3 regions of the Shewanella sp. MTB7 genome follow, and region 3 is predicted to be linked to each of the others. Evidence: predicted binding sites of a transcription regulator. Region 3 holds the regulator's gene; each other region holds the start of a gene.
What was found. Region 3 encodes sigma-54, which starts transcription at its own class of promoters, with help from an activator protein. Its sites were predicted from a motif close to GTTGGCACGNNNNTNGNNT; they were not measured.

Region 1 (5,014 bases), 3.0 Mb from region 3:
ATATCTACCAGCTCAATTAAATGAGGATCAGATGACAAACTCGCGATATCAGGTTGAGATGACAAGTTGTCATCGTTGGCCTTAAGGGCATCAAGTAACTTAGCTTTACTGGAAGCGAGAGAAAGTAAAAGCTCTGCATCTTGATTAACTAGTGCGCTTTTTTCTTCAGAGATCGTTACTTTTAACTCTTGTAATAGCCGGTGTTGTTTTTCAATGATGATAGATAATTGACTCATAAAAACTAGTTAAGATCCTTAAGTTCATTTTCAAACATAGCAATATTACTCGCTAATTTTTCTGGATCAACTTTGTAGCGACCTTCTGCGATAGCAAGCTTAATTTCAGCTACTTTCTTCTTGTCGACTTCAGGAATATCACCGAGTTTTGATTGAATGTTTTGCAATTGCTGAGCTTTGGAAGTGATTGAAACTGAATCACTTTTTGGTGGAGAACTAATTGAACTCGCATTGCTATTTGTCTGGTTTGCTTGGGGATCGGTTTTATTCGCCGATGTTTTGCCAATATGAGAGTTTGCAGCTGTATTTACTTGTTTAATATTAATAGCCATCATTAGGCTCCAGCAGTAAAAAAGGAAGAACATACCCATATATCGGCAGTGATGGATAGAGCTTTAGTAAATTTTTATTGTTATTACATTCTAACTTCAACTTCACCGACACCGATCACTGTAGCATGTAGGCTTTTATTGGAATTCGTGTTCTTGATACGGATTCTATCACCTAAATTGCCATCACGTAGTGCTTCACCTACTGTTTTTATCACTAGAGTCCGTGAACGTGCGAATATGGATACAATATCACCTTTGCAAACAAAGCAGAGGTTGTTACTAAAAATAGGTTGGTTAGGCGGAATTCGCCGTTTTACTCGCGTACCGATAACCTGTTCGACAGTATCAAATTGCTGTCCCCTTAAATAGGTTTGGTCTACATATTGAACTGAAACATCGCCACTAGAAAGTAGATCACCAGGCCCTAAGGTTTCTCTTGCTACGACAACCGGGTAAAGAATGTCGACACGAACGGAGAGAAATATCTGCCAAGGATAATCCAGCTGCGGGCTATCACAACTTATTTTAACAGTATTTGTTCGTTTTATTGCCCTATTTGTCGCGAGTTCTGCTTTTATTGGTGGTAAACATAAAGGTGGGGTAAGACGGGAGTCTAAGCTCTGGGGGGTAATTTTAATCTTAGCTCCATCAGCAACATTTATCTTTTTCTCTATAACCTCTATAGCTAATTTAGATATGGCCGATAAGCTGGGTATACTAGCCTGACTTGCGCCAAAGCTCGGTATAGAAAAGAAAACCGTAAATAAAATGAGTATATTTTTTATTTTCATAATGAATAGACTAGCTTGATTCACTAGATTACACCTATACTTTCGTAAAGACCGAGATTTTACATTTCTCAAATCGAGAGAATGAGTCAGAAACTTGACTAATTCAGTGGTCTGGTTGTGAGGTCTATCTACTTAAGCAATTAATATGCCTATACTCATTGAATAATGAAATGTAGGTCAGCATCCAAAAGACGACAAGGCAAGCGTATTATGTCAAGTATTCTTGAGTCAGTTAACAAACGAACCCAGTTAGTTGGGGCCAATCGGTTAGAGCTTCTACTTTTTAAGCTTAACGGTCGCCAAAGGTTTGGAATCAACGTGTTCAAAGTTAAAGAGGTACTCCAATGCCCACCTCTTACAAGTTTACCTAAACTAAATCCTTTCGTAAAAGGTGTTGCTCATATTCGCGGGGCAACTATTTCGGTTATCGATTTGAGTGCGGCAACGGGTGGTCGCCCTATCGAGAATATCGATGGTTGCTTTATTATTATCTCTGAGTACAACCGAAGTATTCAGGGCTTTCTTGTCAGATCAGTTGAACGTATCATTAATATGAACTGGGAGGCGATTATGCCGCCTCCAGAGGGCTCTGGAAAATACTCCTATCTAACGGCTGTTACTGAGATTGAAGGAGAATTGGTTGAGATCCTAGATGTTGAAAAGATTCTCGACGAGATCTCACCAGTTAAGACTGAAATTAGTCAGGAACTTAGTGAGAGTCTAACCATAGATAAAGAACAGTATTTCCATATTATGGTGATAGATGATTCTGCAGTGGCTCGAAAGCAGATTATTCGTGCGCTTGAAGCATTGGGGTTGCAAATTGATACAGCCATTGATGGTAAAGATGCACTGAATAAACTAACCAAGATGGCTGAAGAGATGGATGATGTGTCAAAAGAGATCCCATTAATTATCTCTGATATTGAGATGCCTGAAATGGATGGGTATACCCTAACTGCGGAGATAAGGGATAATCCGAAATTAAAAGATATTAAAATTGTGCTGCATACTTCATTGAGTGGAGTTTTTAATCAGGCTATGGTAGAAAAAGTTGGTGCAGATGATTTTATTGCAAAATTCAACCCTGATGAACTTGCAGCAGCAGTGAATAAGCACTTGAGTTTATAATGATTGTTGTGCGCTGTTTTATATTAAGCTTGTTTCTTTTTTACTGCTAATGTATAAACCAGCGCTCTGTACGATTAAATGCTGTAATAGCCTATTTTACTGATATTAGGACACCAAGGTGCCAAACAAATCACTTGCTGAAACTGAATACACACAATTTAGGTTATTTCTGGAACAACACAGTGGAATTGTGTTGGGTGATAATAAGCAGTATCTAGTGCGTAGTCGCCTAGCACCTTTGATGGGGCAATATAATCTTCCTTCGTTGTCAGAAGTTGTAAAGCATTCCATGAGACCTACGGAGCGACAGTTACGAGCTTCTGTGATCGATGCCATGACTACAAATGAAACCTTATGGTTTAGAGACAGGTATCCATTTGAGTTGTTATCTAATAAATTGTTACCTGAATACAGTCGACTTGGACGACCTCTAAAGATTTGGTCTGCTGCATGTTCATCAGGTCAAGAGCCATACTCTTTGGCTATGACTATTCTTGAGTACCAACAAAAGAAACCTGGCAGTCTACCTGGCAACGCATCTATTTTGGCAACCGACCTTTCACCGTCGATGTTGGATCGCTGTAAGCATGCAGAATATGACAATCTAGCCTTAGGAAGAGGTTTGTCTGATGAGCGTAAACGTCAATTTTTTGCGGCTACCAATAACGGCACTATGGTGATCAATGATAATGTTAAGCGCCTGGTAAATTTCAGAGCTCACAATCTGCTTGAAAGTTATACCTTGCTGGGTAAATTTGACATTATCTTTTGTCGTAATGTACTTATCTACTTTTCTCCTGAGGCAAAAGCGAAAATATTGCGGCAATTTGCTGCCGCTTTAAACCCCAAAGGGATACTCTTTCTTGGCGCATCTGAGTCAATTGCCGGTTTAACGGAAGAGTTTGATATGGTTCGCTGTAACCCCGGCATCTATTATCAGAAGAAAACGTAATTGCAGGTGCGAGGACGCTCGTTAATAAGTTGGTTACGAGGGCGTTCTCAGGATTAATTTATAACATCAATACGATAAACTAGGGGTGTAGTATCTTCTAGGATACTCTCAATCTCGCTGCGAGATGCCAACATCTTGGCTACGGGTACGTTCACCAGCTCACTTCAAGCAAAATCAACCAAAGGAATTGAGTTGGACAGAGTCCATCTCAATTTGTTTCTCCTAGCTGGCGACTTTTCCGTCGCCCAGTGAGCTGTCTAGCAACATCCTCGAATCTTCCTCCCTTTTTTGGCACAACTATTGCTACATTATTGTCAACAAGTTCAGGAGGCAATTTTATGGCGATTAATTTTGATAAGGCGTTAGGAGTTCACCAATACACTCTTGGGATCCGTGCCCAACGTGCAGAGGTCATCTCTTCTAATATCGCTAATGCCGACACTCCTCACTATAAAGCCCGTGATGTTGATTTCGATAAGGCTCTGCAAGCCGCAACGAGCCGTCAACGTGGTCTTGTTATGACGGGTAATGACGGCAAACATTTTGATCTAGCCGCCCTCTCTGAGCAACATTATGGCTATAGAGTGCCAAATCAGCCTGATACTGGTGATGGAAATACGGTCGATATTCAGCAAGAGCAATCAGAATTTATGCAGAATGCACTTGAGTATCAAATGTCTCTAGGATTTTTAGACAGTAGATTTTCTGGGCTTAAAAAAGCCTTGAGAGGTGATTAATTATGAGCTTATTTAATATCTTTAATGTCTCGGGTTCTGGGATGTCTGCTCAGTCGGTAAGGTTAAATACTACAGCCAGTAATATTGCGAATGCAGATTCTGTCTCCAGTAGTATTGATGCAACCTATCGTGCTCGACACCCTATTTTTGAGGCCGAAATGGCCAAAGCCAGCCACCAGCAACAGTCTTCTCAATCTGTTGTAGTAAAAGGCATTGTTGAGAGTGATGCGCCTTTGCAGAAGGAGTTTTCTCCCAATCATCCAATGGCTGATAATGATGGTTTTATTTATAAACCGAATGTGAATGTGATGGAGGAGATGGCCGACATGATATCTGCATCTCGTTCCTATCAAATGAATGTCCAGGTAGCTGAAGCGGCGAAGTCAATGCTTCAGCAAACTCTCAGAATTGGCAAATAGAAGGAGGTAATCAGTGAGCCTCATTAATCCGTTAAATAGTGCGCAAACGTTAGGTGGAACTTCGCAGACATCAAATCAGTCTGTGGCGCCAGCAAAACAAACAGCATCGGCGGTTCAAGCTGCTACAACTCAAAGTGCTGAGCAGACTTCAACAACAGGTAATCCTTTTATTGATGCGATTCGTCTTCCTGATGAATCATCGACCCCAGAGCCAAATAATCAAGAGTTGACTCAGGAGGATTTCTTTTCATTACTGAGTCAACAGCTGTCGATGCAGGACCCTTTTAAGCCCGTCGATAACGACCAGATGATTGCACAAATGGCTTCGTTTTCGACAGTGGATGGCATTAATAATCTCAATGATGAAATTATTAATCTGAATACTGTTATGACGTCAAGCCAAGCGCTGCAAGCTT
Region 2 (5,014 bases), 3.0 Mb from region 3:
AATTTAGTTGCTTATTTCTTATTCAAAAGCTTCGTTTGTTGGTCATCGTTAATCGTTAGCTAGGCGTTGATTAAATCAGCAAACCGTTTGCTTGTCTGTGGTCAAATTTTTATCGCGATATCATTAACCTGAACATTATAGGCTGCTTTCTGATCTACAAGAACAGCGGTGGCGGTATCTTGGGTGACTTGATCTATTTTGACTGTGGCTCGGCTTTTGCCGACGACTGCGCGCATCTTGTCAAAACGGTCGGGAAAGTTTTCTTGCAGGACTAACTGGAAGGAGTCACCAACACGTATGCCATGGCGCCGGCCTAGGTTGATTATCAGCCGGTCATGTTGTTTGGCGACTATCTGACCAAGAATGGGGCGACAGCTTAAACTACGATCTATATCTTGAATGGCTTGAAGTAGTACTTTATCAATATTATTCCCATAGGCAGAGTTCCAGAATCGGTTTTGGTTTGAAGGCACGGTCTCTTGGCGTTTAAACTCCCACGGCGCTGATGAGGTGTAATCTTGGCTCCAGATCTGTTCGCCACTTATACCATGGTATAGGGAAAGTCTGAGTTGAAATTGTCGGATAGGATCACTGCTCCAGAGTCCCAACATGTGATTTTCTGCTGGATCTGTTGAGATATCGATAATTTCAGGTAGCAGCACGTATTGGCTATCGGTTATTTCGCTGAGCCAACTAGGAAGTCGATACCCTCTGATATCGACTAAGGCTTGTTCTATATCTAATCGCTCGTTTGCATGTAAGTGAGGGAAACTACTGTTTGATGCTTGAGTCAATGTATCGCTAATGCGTACAGACAGTGCTTTTTCAAAGAAGCCGATGTTGCCGTAACGTAACTGGGTTCTGTCGTTAATCAAGGATTGGGGGACGAGGATAGCAGCTTTTAGCGACTGACTTTCACACTGGGCCTGATGTGAACTAGCGCCTATTACATCGACTCTGATCATGACGGTCAGTTTATCGCCTTCAATCAGTTCGTTGATTAACTCTACTTTAGCGGCTTGAGATTGCTGCTTTATTGAGAAACTGTCTTGGGTTAACTGGCCATTATTAACCGTTTGTGTGCTGGTAAAGCTGGCTCCATTTTGCAATGTTGCATAGGTAAGAGCCTGATGAATGGCATCTTCACGAGCTTTGGTCACATTGCCATCGACGATATTCGACTCTCCTTTGACCACGACCCAGGCCCCGATTGCTAACTGCGAATAGAGAGAGAGACAGGTAAGGAGAAGCAAGGCTACAAATTTCATCTTTTATCCATTTATCCTTGTAGATGCAGTGTTAATGTATCTATCGACATAAAAATGACAGTTGATTCACTGATAATAAGTTATAGAGAGTATTAAGCAATAAATGTGCCTTTATGGAGTCATTACGTTCTTGAAAAACACCGCGAGTCTAAGTGGGCTGATTAGATATTCATAGCAAGTTGAATCATGCACATGAAACAACTGAGGGGACGCTAAGTTCAACTCTGCATTGAACTTAGCAAGTGAAGGCTAATCTTGATTTACCAGTGTGAGTAATTTTTCTGCAAGCCAGGTGTAATACTTGTCATTACCGTGGATCCAATCATGATTGCCATCATCATATTCAATATCTGACAGATAACTCTGAGGATCTGACACCTCTTGATCAAAGATGGCAGCAGCATTAAAAAAGGTGATGCCGAGTTGACTCCACACATATTCCATTGCATAAAAGTATGAGTAGATTATGTTTGTCATCGACTTTGATTCTTTAAAATATTGACAGAAAGGCGGATCGGATACCACGATCACTCTATGTCCATGATTGTGAAGTTTTAAAAGGATGGATAGCTGATCGGTTAAATCATCGTTGAAGTAATCGACAAACTCTTTGGTGGTGATTTCAGCGACTCCCTCAGGGTATGTTTGTTCCAACCATGTTGAAAATCGCGAGATGTTTTGGTGTGTCTGCATGCCAAGGTTGGTGATGATGGTGGAGTTCGCCGTGGTTTTATCCTGCAGGTGATTGTTCAAGTTATTCAATATTCTTGACCATAGCTTTCTCGATACCGCACTCTCCAGTGGGACAAAATATTCGGCATCGCACATGGCAAATTTCTTTTGTGAGAATCCGGAGCCATTCATCACCATACCGCCACAATGTTGGATATCTATCTTGCTAAATGCAGTGGACAATTTACCCATGTGGCTGTCACCAAACAGACTAATATCAATTTTTTGTTGCTGTGTTGGGTTTACTTGCAGCTTCATTGCGGCTTCGAGTAGCTCATCTTCGCATACCACTTCATCACTGCTCGAGACGTTTATTCCGGACTGTAGAGTGTTAACTGTTTTTTCTTGAGGTGATATGACATGAGTCGTTTTATCAATAACGGAACGAAAGTGCTGCATGACATAGTTAACCGCTTGAGGTGTGACCGATCTAAGGTTTTTCTCAAATCTAAAATCTCCTGCACCGGGAACGGTGATGATTTCGTAGGAGGGGAAGTAAGAGAAATCAACATGGTTATCACTCAGAAATCCCGCCACAGTGCGTAACAATGATTTAGAATGTTGATTGGCTACCATAATATGCTTGTTTGTCATGGTTGCTGTGAGCGGGACTGGTGAAACGGTCAAAATGATCTGAATTTGGGGGTTAATAGATTTTAGCCGGGTAGCAATCTCTTCTAAATCGGTGCGGATCTCTTCATAGCTGAAATTATGGAAGGTATAAATTGAGTCATCAAATAGACCTGATACCACTCCTGGGCAGCTTGGGTAATAAACATCACTGTTATCTTTCCATGCTTCGGTTAATCCAAGGGTAAAAACCAGTAGGTCTGTCGCTAATATCGTCTTTCGCATCTCATTTGATGCCGCGAGCCTGGCTGTAACTAACTCGGCTTGTGAGTCGAAACCTTCTGGATTAAAGCTGGGTCTCAAAAGATCGAAATATATACTGTTATGGGTGTAGACCGCACTATTGATGTCGAATGACTTATCGTTATCACCCATATCAAACCACTGCAGAAGGCACCTTGGAGTGTATAGGTTGCCAAATGCAAAACTGGAGATTTGATTCGTTTCAAGTTTACTTTGATTAAACTGGTAGCCACCACTGTTGAGCCACTTACCAACATGTTGAGCAAAACAAGATCCAATTGAGGATATCCTTGGGTTCTTGATCGCTATATCAATTTGATGCAGTTGGGTGAACTCCTCTTGTCCAAGTTCGATACTGGCTACGGCAGTCCGCCAGAAGGCGTATTTCCCCTGATTATTATAAGGGGTGGAATCGGTTCCCTGCATAATGTTATCTCCATACTTTTGAATTCGACTGTGTCGTTTTTGTGGCGCTTCGTTTCCTTATGGTTAATAAAGCAATTTGTGTGCCTGTAAGTCAGAGATAAGGGATGATAGAAAGATAAAGAGCTGTAAAGTTATGTTCGCTAGGGCCGATAAAATGCTATTACAGATATTTAGTTTCTTTGGGCTAAATGGGATGACTCTTTTACTTGGCTTGATACTTGCTGTTTCTTTAAGAAATAACCGATATTGGTTTAGTGTATGTCATTAACTTTGCTGATTTAGCCATCAGTGTTGTTTATTTTTCGTTTGTTTAATTTAGGGTTTAGCCATGCGTATCATACTGCTTATCTTCTTTGTCTCGTTTCTTAGCAGTTGTGCTCAAGTTAAGCACACAACTAAGTCTATACTTGATGACGGCAATCGATTGCCGTCAAGTTCGGCAATTAATCACATGTCTGAGCAAATAGTAAATGAGTTGGTGAGGCAAAATGATGCTCTACGGTCTAATCAACCTTTGTTGGTGTCAACGCCTGTATTGTTGGCAGATCTAAATAAAACCAACGCAGTGGGTCTTCAACTTCAGCAAGGTTTGACTGCTGCGATGCATCAACATCAATTCAGTTTGGTCGATATTAGTGTGGGCGAGAATATACGTGTGACTCCTGAAGGTGACTTTATATTGACAAGAAATTGGCAACAGTTGCCAGCAGATATCGCCGTTGAACATGTGTTAGTGTCCACCATGAGCATGAGCAGCGAAGGCATGGTCGTGAATGCTAGAATTGTTAATATAACCAATAACCGGGTTGTTTCGGCTTCCCAAGCGAGTTTTGGGCTCACGCAGTTACCTGGTTATTTAAGGTCTTCAGAGAAAGTGGTATCTCAAGATGGTTTGCTTTACCGAAATAACCATATGGGAATGCAAGAGGTGCAGGTGATTGGAGGTTTGAAATGAATAGATGGTTAATATTGATGATGCTTGCACTATCGGGCTGTGCCTCTGATGATCGATACATTGAGTGGGAAACTCAACAACCAGAAAGTTTTCCTAAACTCACTGCAATAGGTTACGCGAGCTTGGATTCTCAACCATCAAAGGATAAGTCACAACGTGTGTTGATGGCGATGCAAGCATCTAAAATCGCTGCATACCGTGAGTTAGCTGAACAGGTGTATGGCCAGGAGTTGTCTGCCAGCAGTCAGGTGAATGATTGGATGTTGACCGATAACACCATTCAAGCGTCAGTGACAGGCATTATTAGAGGGGCGAAAGTGGTAAAAAGTTACCCTGCTGGTGAGCATTATGTGACTGAGTTGGAACTGGACTTTTCTCAGGTTTGGGCGCTATACCAACAAAATAGCAGACCTCAGAAAATAAAGAGTGTGACCTATTTTTAAAGACCGTTTTTAGTATTTCAGTGGCAAGTAATCTCTTGCCACTTTTTTATCACCCGCATTACACGAGCCTATCAGGTGTCGAATTTCTGACGATTACCATTGCTTTCATTAATTTGAAAGCCTGAATGACGTTGAGTTGACTAACTATTGAGTCAGCTTGGTGCAATAGGGAACGATTCAGGAGTGATGAAATTAACCGATAGTCCAGTGAGAACTCGTGCTTTGTAGAGCCATAACCTCGTTCAGCTTGCTAAGCCTTTAAGTTGTTGCCTAATGAGGATATGGTTGAAGTCTTGCCTTTGTCATTATAGGTTAGA
Region 3 (5,014 bases):
ATATTTCTGACGTGGACAAACATACCGCTGCCTAGGGCTTGAGTTAGCTGGTTTAATCGTTGATCAGTAAGCGCATTATCTAATACTTCAATTGGCATAGCGCTCCCCTCTGAGCTATCTGTATCTAGGGCTAAATACAGATTTACGGTGGTTATATGAAATTTTTGTGATGCTTAGTGGTGAGGTTTAACTAGCTTCATCAAATTTGGCGTCAACTAGGGCGCAAATGGCATCGAGTGCCGCACTTGCATCTTGACCTTCTCCGAGTAGGGTTATGGTTTTCCCTATACCCGTTTCTAACATTAATAGGCCTAACACACTCGCCGCAGAGGCTTTCTTATCACCTTGTATGATGGTGACTTGGGCATCAAATTCCGAAGCAAGTATTGCAAGTTTAGTTGCTGCCCGTGCGTGGAGGCCTAGCTTGTTACAGATGGTAACCTGACGTTCCAGTTTAGTCATTGCTTAATTCACGGTGGCGAGCTTGGACTGTATGTTTGCTTTTGCTAAAGAGTTTAGCTAGCTGCTCTGTGACATAGACAGATCGATGTTGGCCACCGGTACACCCTATTGCAATTGTGAGATAACTGCGATTGTTGCGTTCCAGTTGTGGCAACCAAGTTTCCAGTAGATTCTCAATTTGCCAGATAAACTTATTAACAGTGGGCTGCTGGCTAAGGAAAAGTTGTACTGGCTCATCGAGGCCTGTCATTGGTCTAAGCTCTGGCTCCCAATGGGGATTGGGTAAAAATCTGACATCAAACATAAAATCAGCTTCTACGGGCATACCATATTTGAATCCAAATGATTCAAAGTTAATGACTAACTCTTTATCCACACTGCCTAATAAGATCTCCCTAACTCGGTTGCTGAGATCGTAAATATTCAGGTTTGAGGTATCAATATAATGATCGACAAGTTTAGAGAGTGGTTCTAACAGCACTCTTTCATGATCTATCGCCTCTTTGAGTGAGGTTTTATTTTTTGATAGTGGGTGGAGACGACGTGTTTCACTGTAACGTTTGAGTAGAACTTCATCGCTTGAGTTTAGAAAGAAACTTAATAGCTCAGTACCTTCTGGTAGATTTGAAAGCTGTTTCTCTAACTCTGTTTCGTGCATATTACGAACATCCACACTAATAGCCACAAGGTCTGTGCTATCTTTGAGCTGTTCAAGTAATGTGTCCATAAGTGGCAAAGGTAAGTTGTCGACACAGTAGTATCCGAGATCTTCCAATACCCTGAGGGCGACAGATTTTCCCGAACCGGAGCGACCGGATACCATAACCAGTTTCATTGTGTTATCACCTGATAAAGTTCTGACTCATCTTGTGTTTTTCGTAACTGCTTTAAAATTAGTTTGTCATTAAGCTTTTCTGCCATAGCAGATAAGGTACTTAAATGCTGCTCACATTGATCAGCTGGAACTAATAGTGCAAATAATATATCTACCGGCTGTTTATCAATAGAGTCGAAAGCAATTGGCTCCTCGCACTTTATGAGTACCGCAACGGGTTGACTAATATTGGCTAACCTTCCATGTGGAATGGCTATGCCGTTACCTATACCTGTGCTGCCCATTTTCTCTCTGGCTAAAAGACTTTCAAAAATCTCTTGAGAGGAAAGGTTAGGGTACTGGACAGCGGCAAGATCGCTTATAAGTTCCAGTACCTTTTTCTTACTGCCCGGAGTGGCGCAAGTTGTACATTCCGGCTGCAGGATAGTGCTTAATTCCATCGTTAGTGTTTTATTTGCTTCTCTTTATGTTTAATAACCTGACGGTCGAGCTTATTTATCAGGGAGTCGATTGCGGCATACATGTCAGCATGTTCTGACATAGCAAAAACCTCTCCACCAACAAGATGAAGTTTAGCTTCTGCTATTTGCTGCATTTTCTGAACATTTAAAATAACGTGCACATTATTGATCTGATCGAAATGTCGTTCAAGCTTTGAAAATTTTTCTTCAACATACTGACGAAGAGATGTTGTGATTTCGATATGATGACCTGTTACGTTAATTTGCATAGAAATACTCCTCCGGACTCGATTGTGTTTGAAAGCACGCTCGTCGATTAGAGGTTTACATTGCATATTTAGGTATCTGACTAACGTCACAATGTTTAACCTCAACATATTAATATCTTAATTTTCAAAAATATTCTATAAGCTCTTTCTTTGATTTGATGGTGGTATGAGCAAAGCCTCACGGTACTTGGCTATGGTTCTTCTCGCTACTTTAATGCCTTGTTCAGCTAACAGTAGTGCCATCTTACTGTCACTTAATGGTTTCTGTTGGTTTTCTGCAGCAACTAGCTTCTTAATAAAGGCGCGAATTGCGGTTGATGAACATTCGCCACCGTCGTCGGTACCCACATGACTTGAGAAGAAGTATTTCAGTTCAAAAATACCTCTTGGGGTGTGCATATATTTTTGGGTTGTGACACGTGAAATGGTCGATTCATGCATCTCGACCTCTTCAGCGATGTCATTTAACACCATAGGCTTCATCGCTTCTTCACCGTATTCAAAGAAGCCTTGTTGAAACTTAACAATGCAGTTCGAAACTTTAAGTAAAGTATCGCTACGACTTTCTAAACTCTTGATAAACCACTTAGCTTCCTGCAAGTGTCCACGAATAAACTGACTGTCTGCCTGACTTTTAGTGCTGCGGGCCATGGATGCATAATGTTGGTTTACATTTATTTTGGGTAAGTAATCTGGATTTAGTTCAACTATCCAACGACCTTTTTTCTTGGTCACTGTGACATCAGGGATCACATATTCATCACGGTTTGGTGTTATGGCGAGTCCTGGACGGGGATTCAAGGTTTGAATCAACTCTATTGCTTGCCTTAACTCATCCTCTTTTAGTTTGGTTTTACGCATTAAGAGACGGAAGTCTCGGCCGGCGATAAGATCCAGGTGTTCTTTGATTAACAGTCTGGCGTTATCAATATGAGGCGTTGTGCTAGCGTATTGAGCGAGCTGGATGAAAAGACATTCGCTGAGATCGCGTGCTGCGACTCCAATAGGGTCAAAATGTTGAATACGTTTAAGTACAGCTTCCACTTCATCGAGTTCAATTTCGGGATCGCCCATAGCCTCTAAAATATCGTCAGTATTTTGTGTCAGGTAACCACGTTCATCGACCGCATCAATAATGGCGGTAGCAATGGCGAGATCGTTATCTGAAAATGGGGTTAAATTCTTTTGCCACTCAAGATGCTCAAATAAACCTTCACTGGTTTCACCTTGAAAGGGGAGATCGTCGTCTCGCATTGCACCCGAAGCTGAATTAGGGCTTGCCGTATAGACTTCATCCCAAGTGGTATCCATAGGCAGATCTTCAGGCATAGAATCTTGTGCTAAGGCCTCGGAAGTTTCCAATGTCGAACTGTCTTTTTCGACGACAGTTTCAGCGGAAGCACTGAAATCTGTTTCATCATTTATCTTGGCATCGCTATTGTCAGCTGTTGCGTCGACCTGCTCTTCATCCAACTCAAGTAGAGGGTTGGAGTCTAGTGCTTGTTGGATCTCCTGTTGCAGTTCCAGTGACGATAGCTGCAACAGACGTATGGCCTGCTGAAGCTGTGGAGTCATGGTTAAGTGTTGACCCATTTTGAGCTGGAGTGACGCTTTCATGTACTGCTATTCCCTTCTTTGTACTTATTAAAATGAGAAAGCCTGCTGGAGTTATTTTGGAAGTCTTCGCTTCCTAAATACACTTCATTAGAATGAGTAATATCGATGTATCATATCCATTTTCTAGGGGGGAAATCATTCCCTAGATTAACTATAGCTTGAATTGTTCTCCTAAGTACACCGCTCGTACTTGCTGATTGTCTAAGATTTCTGCGGGTGTTCCTTCGGCAATTAAATTTCCATGACTCACGATATAAGCATGCTCACAAACGTCTAATGTTTCCCTCACGTTGTGATCAGTAATAAGCACTCCAAGACCGCGACTCTTGAGCTGTAAAATGATTTTTTTAATGTCGATGACCGAGATAGGATCGACGCCAGCAAAAGGTTCATCGAGTAAAATAAACTTTGGGTTCGCGGCTAATGCTCTTGCTATCTCTACACGTCGACGTTCGCCGCCGGAAAGCGACATTCCTTGACTATCTCGAATATGAGTAATATGAAACTCTTCCAGTAGATGTTCTAGTTGCTCTTCTCGTGCATTTTTATCAAGTTCATCTCGAGTTTCCAGTACGGCCATAATATTATCTCTGACCGATAACTTTCTAAAGATGCTTGCTTCTTGGGGCAAGTAGCCTATGCCTTTACGAGCACGCAGATGCATAGGATCTAGGGTGAGATCATCATCATTAATAAAGATCCGCCCTTTATCACTTTGAACTAGCCCTACGACCATGTAAAAAGTGGTGGTCTTCCCTGCACCATTAGGTCCAAGTAGACCAACAATTTGGCCGGTTTTGACGGTTAAGCTGACATCTTGTACTACGGCACGGTTCTTATAGCTTTTCGCTAGGTTTACAGCCTTTAACGTCAAAGAGCTCATTTAATCTCCTGAGTGTTTAATGCAGATTCGGCTAGTGTCTTTGGCTGTTCAACTTGTGCTTCTGGCTGAGCTTTTGAAGGAGCGGGTTGTGTCTCTGGCTTTGTGTCTTCTTGATAACTTTCAGGTTGAATTATAGTGATAACACGATCATTACCTGTGCTCTCGGCAATGAGCTGTTGTTTAGCAATGTTATATTGAATTTGATCGCCTGTAACTTGACTGCCATCTTGCTCAAGTGTCGCATTGCCCTTCAAGATAAGCGTGCGCTTAGATAGTTCGTAGCGGATCTCTTTGGCACTGGCATGTGCCGGACGGCCATCTTCCATTATTTGTGAGTAGGTTGCCGGATTACCTGTGGCAACCAAAATACGCCCACCAGAGCCCTCTTTGGTGAAAGCTCTGAGCATATCAGCATGTATTCTTACTGAGCCTTGAGTCACTTCAACTGGGCCATTAAATATGATTTGATTATTTTTAATATCAGCTT

Region 1: the regulator sigma-54 is predicted to act here: its motif matches at 1,494-1,512, upstream of flgA (flagellar basal body P-ring formation chaperone FlgA).
Region 2: the regulator sigma-54 is predicted to act here: its motif matches at 3,505-3,523, upstream of HWQ47_RS09135 (FlgO family outer membrane protein).

The regions. Positions count from the first base shown of each region.
Region 1 covers NZ_CP085636.1:2,162,909-2,167,922, forward strand. Annotated here, with positions in the region: gene HWQ47_RS09145 (flagella synthesis protein FlgN) at 1-236, opposite strand, end outside; gene flgM (flagellar biosynthesis anti-sigma factor FlgM) at 242-568, opposite strand; gene flgA (flagellar basal body P-ring formation chaperone FlgA) at 652-1,359, opposite strand; gene HWQ47_RS09160 (chemotaxis protein CheV) at 1,570-2,490, shown strand; gene HWQ47_RS09165 (CheR family methyltransferase) at 2,609-3,442, shown strand; gene flgB (flagellar basal body rod protein FlgB) at 3,781-4,179, shown strand; gene flgC (flagellar basal body rod protein FlgC) at 4,182-4,598, shown strand; gene flgD (flagellar hook assembly protein FlgD) at 4,612-5,014, shown strand, end outside.
Region 2 covers NZ_CP085636.1:2,157,772-2,162,785, forward strand. Annotated here, with positions in the region: gene HWQ47_RS09125 (flagellar assembly protein FlgT) at 102-1,268, opposite strand; gene HWQ47_RS09130 (GSCFA domain-containing protein) at 1,518-3,299, opposite strand; gene HWQ47_RS09135 (FlgO family outer membrane protein) at 3,628-4,254, shown strand; gene HWQ47_RS09140 (LPP20 family lipoprotein) at 4,251-4,697, shown strand; gene HWQ47_RS09145 (flagella synthesis protein FlgN) at 4,948-5,014, opposite strand, start outside.
Region 3 covers NZ_CP085636.1:5,487,511-5,492,524, reverse strand. Annotated here, with positions in the region: gene mgtE (magnesium transporter) at 1-98, opposite strand, end outside; gene HWQ47_RS23980 (HPr family phosphocarrier protein) at 187-462, opposite strand; gene rapZ (RNase adapter RapZ) at 455-1,297, opposite strand; gene ptsN (PTS IIA-like nitrogen regulatory protein PtsN) at 1,294-1,737, opposite strand; gene hpf (ribosome hibernation promoting factor) at 1,740-2,027, opposite strand; gene HWQ47_RS23960 (RNA polymerase factor sigma-54) at 2,163-3,644, opposite strand; gene lptB (LPS export ABC transporter ATP-binding protein) at 3,796-4,527, opposite strand; gene lptA (lipopolysaccharide transport periplasmic protein LptA) at 4,524-5,014, opposite strand, start outside.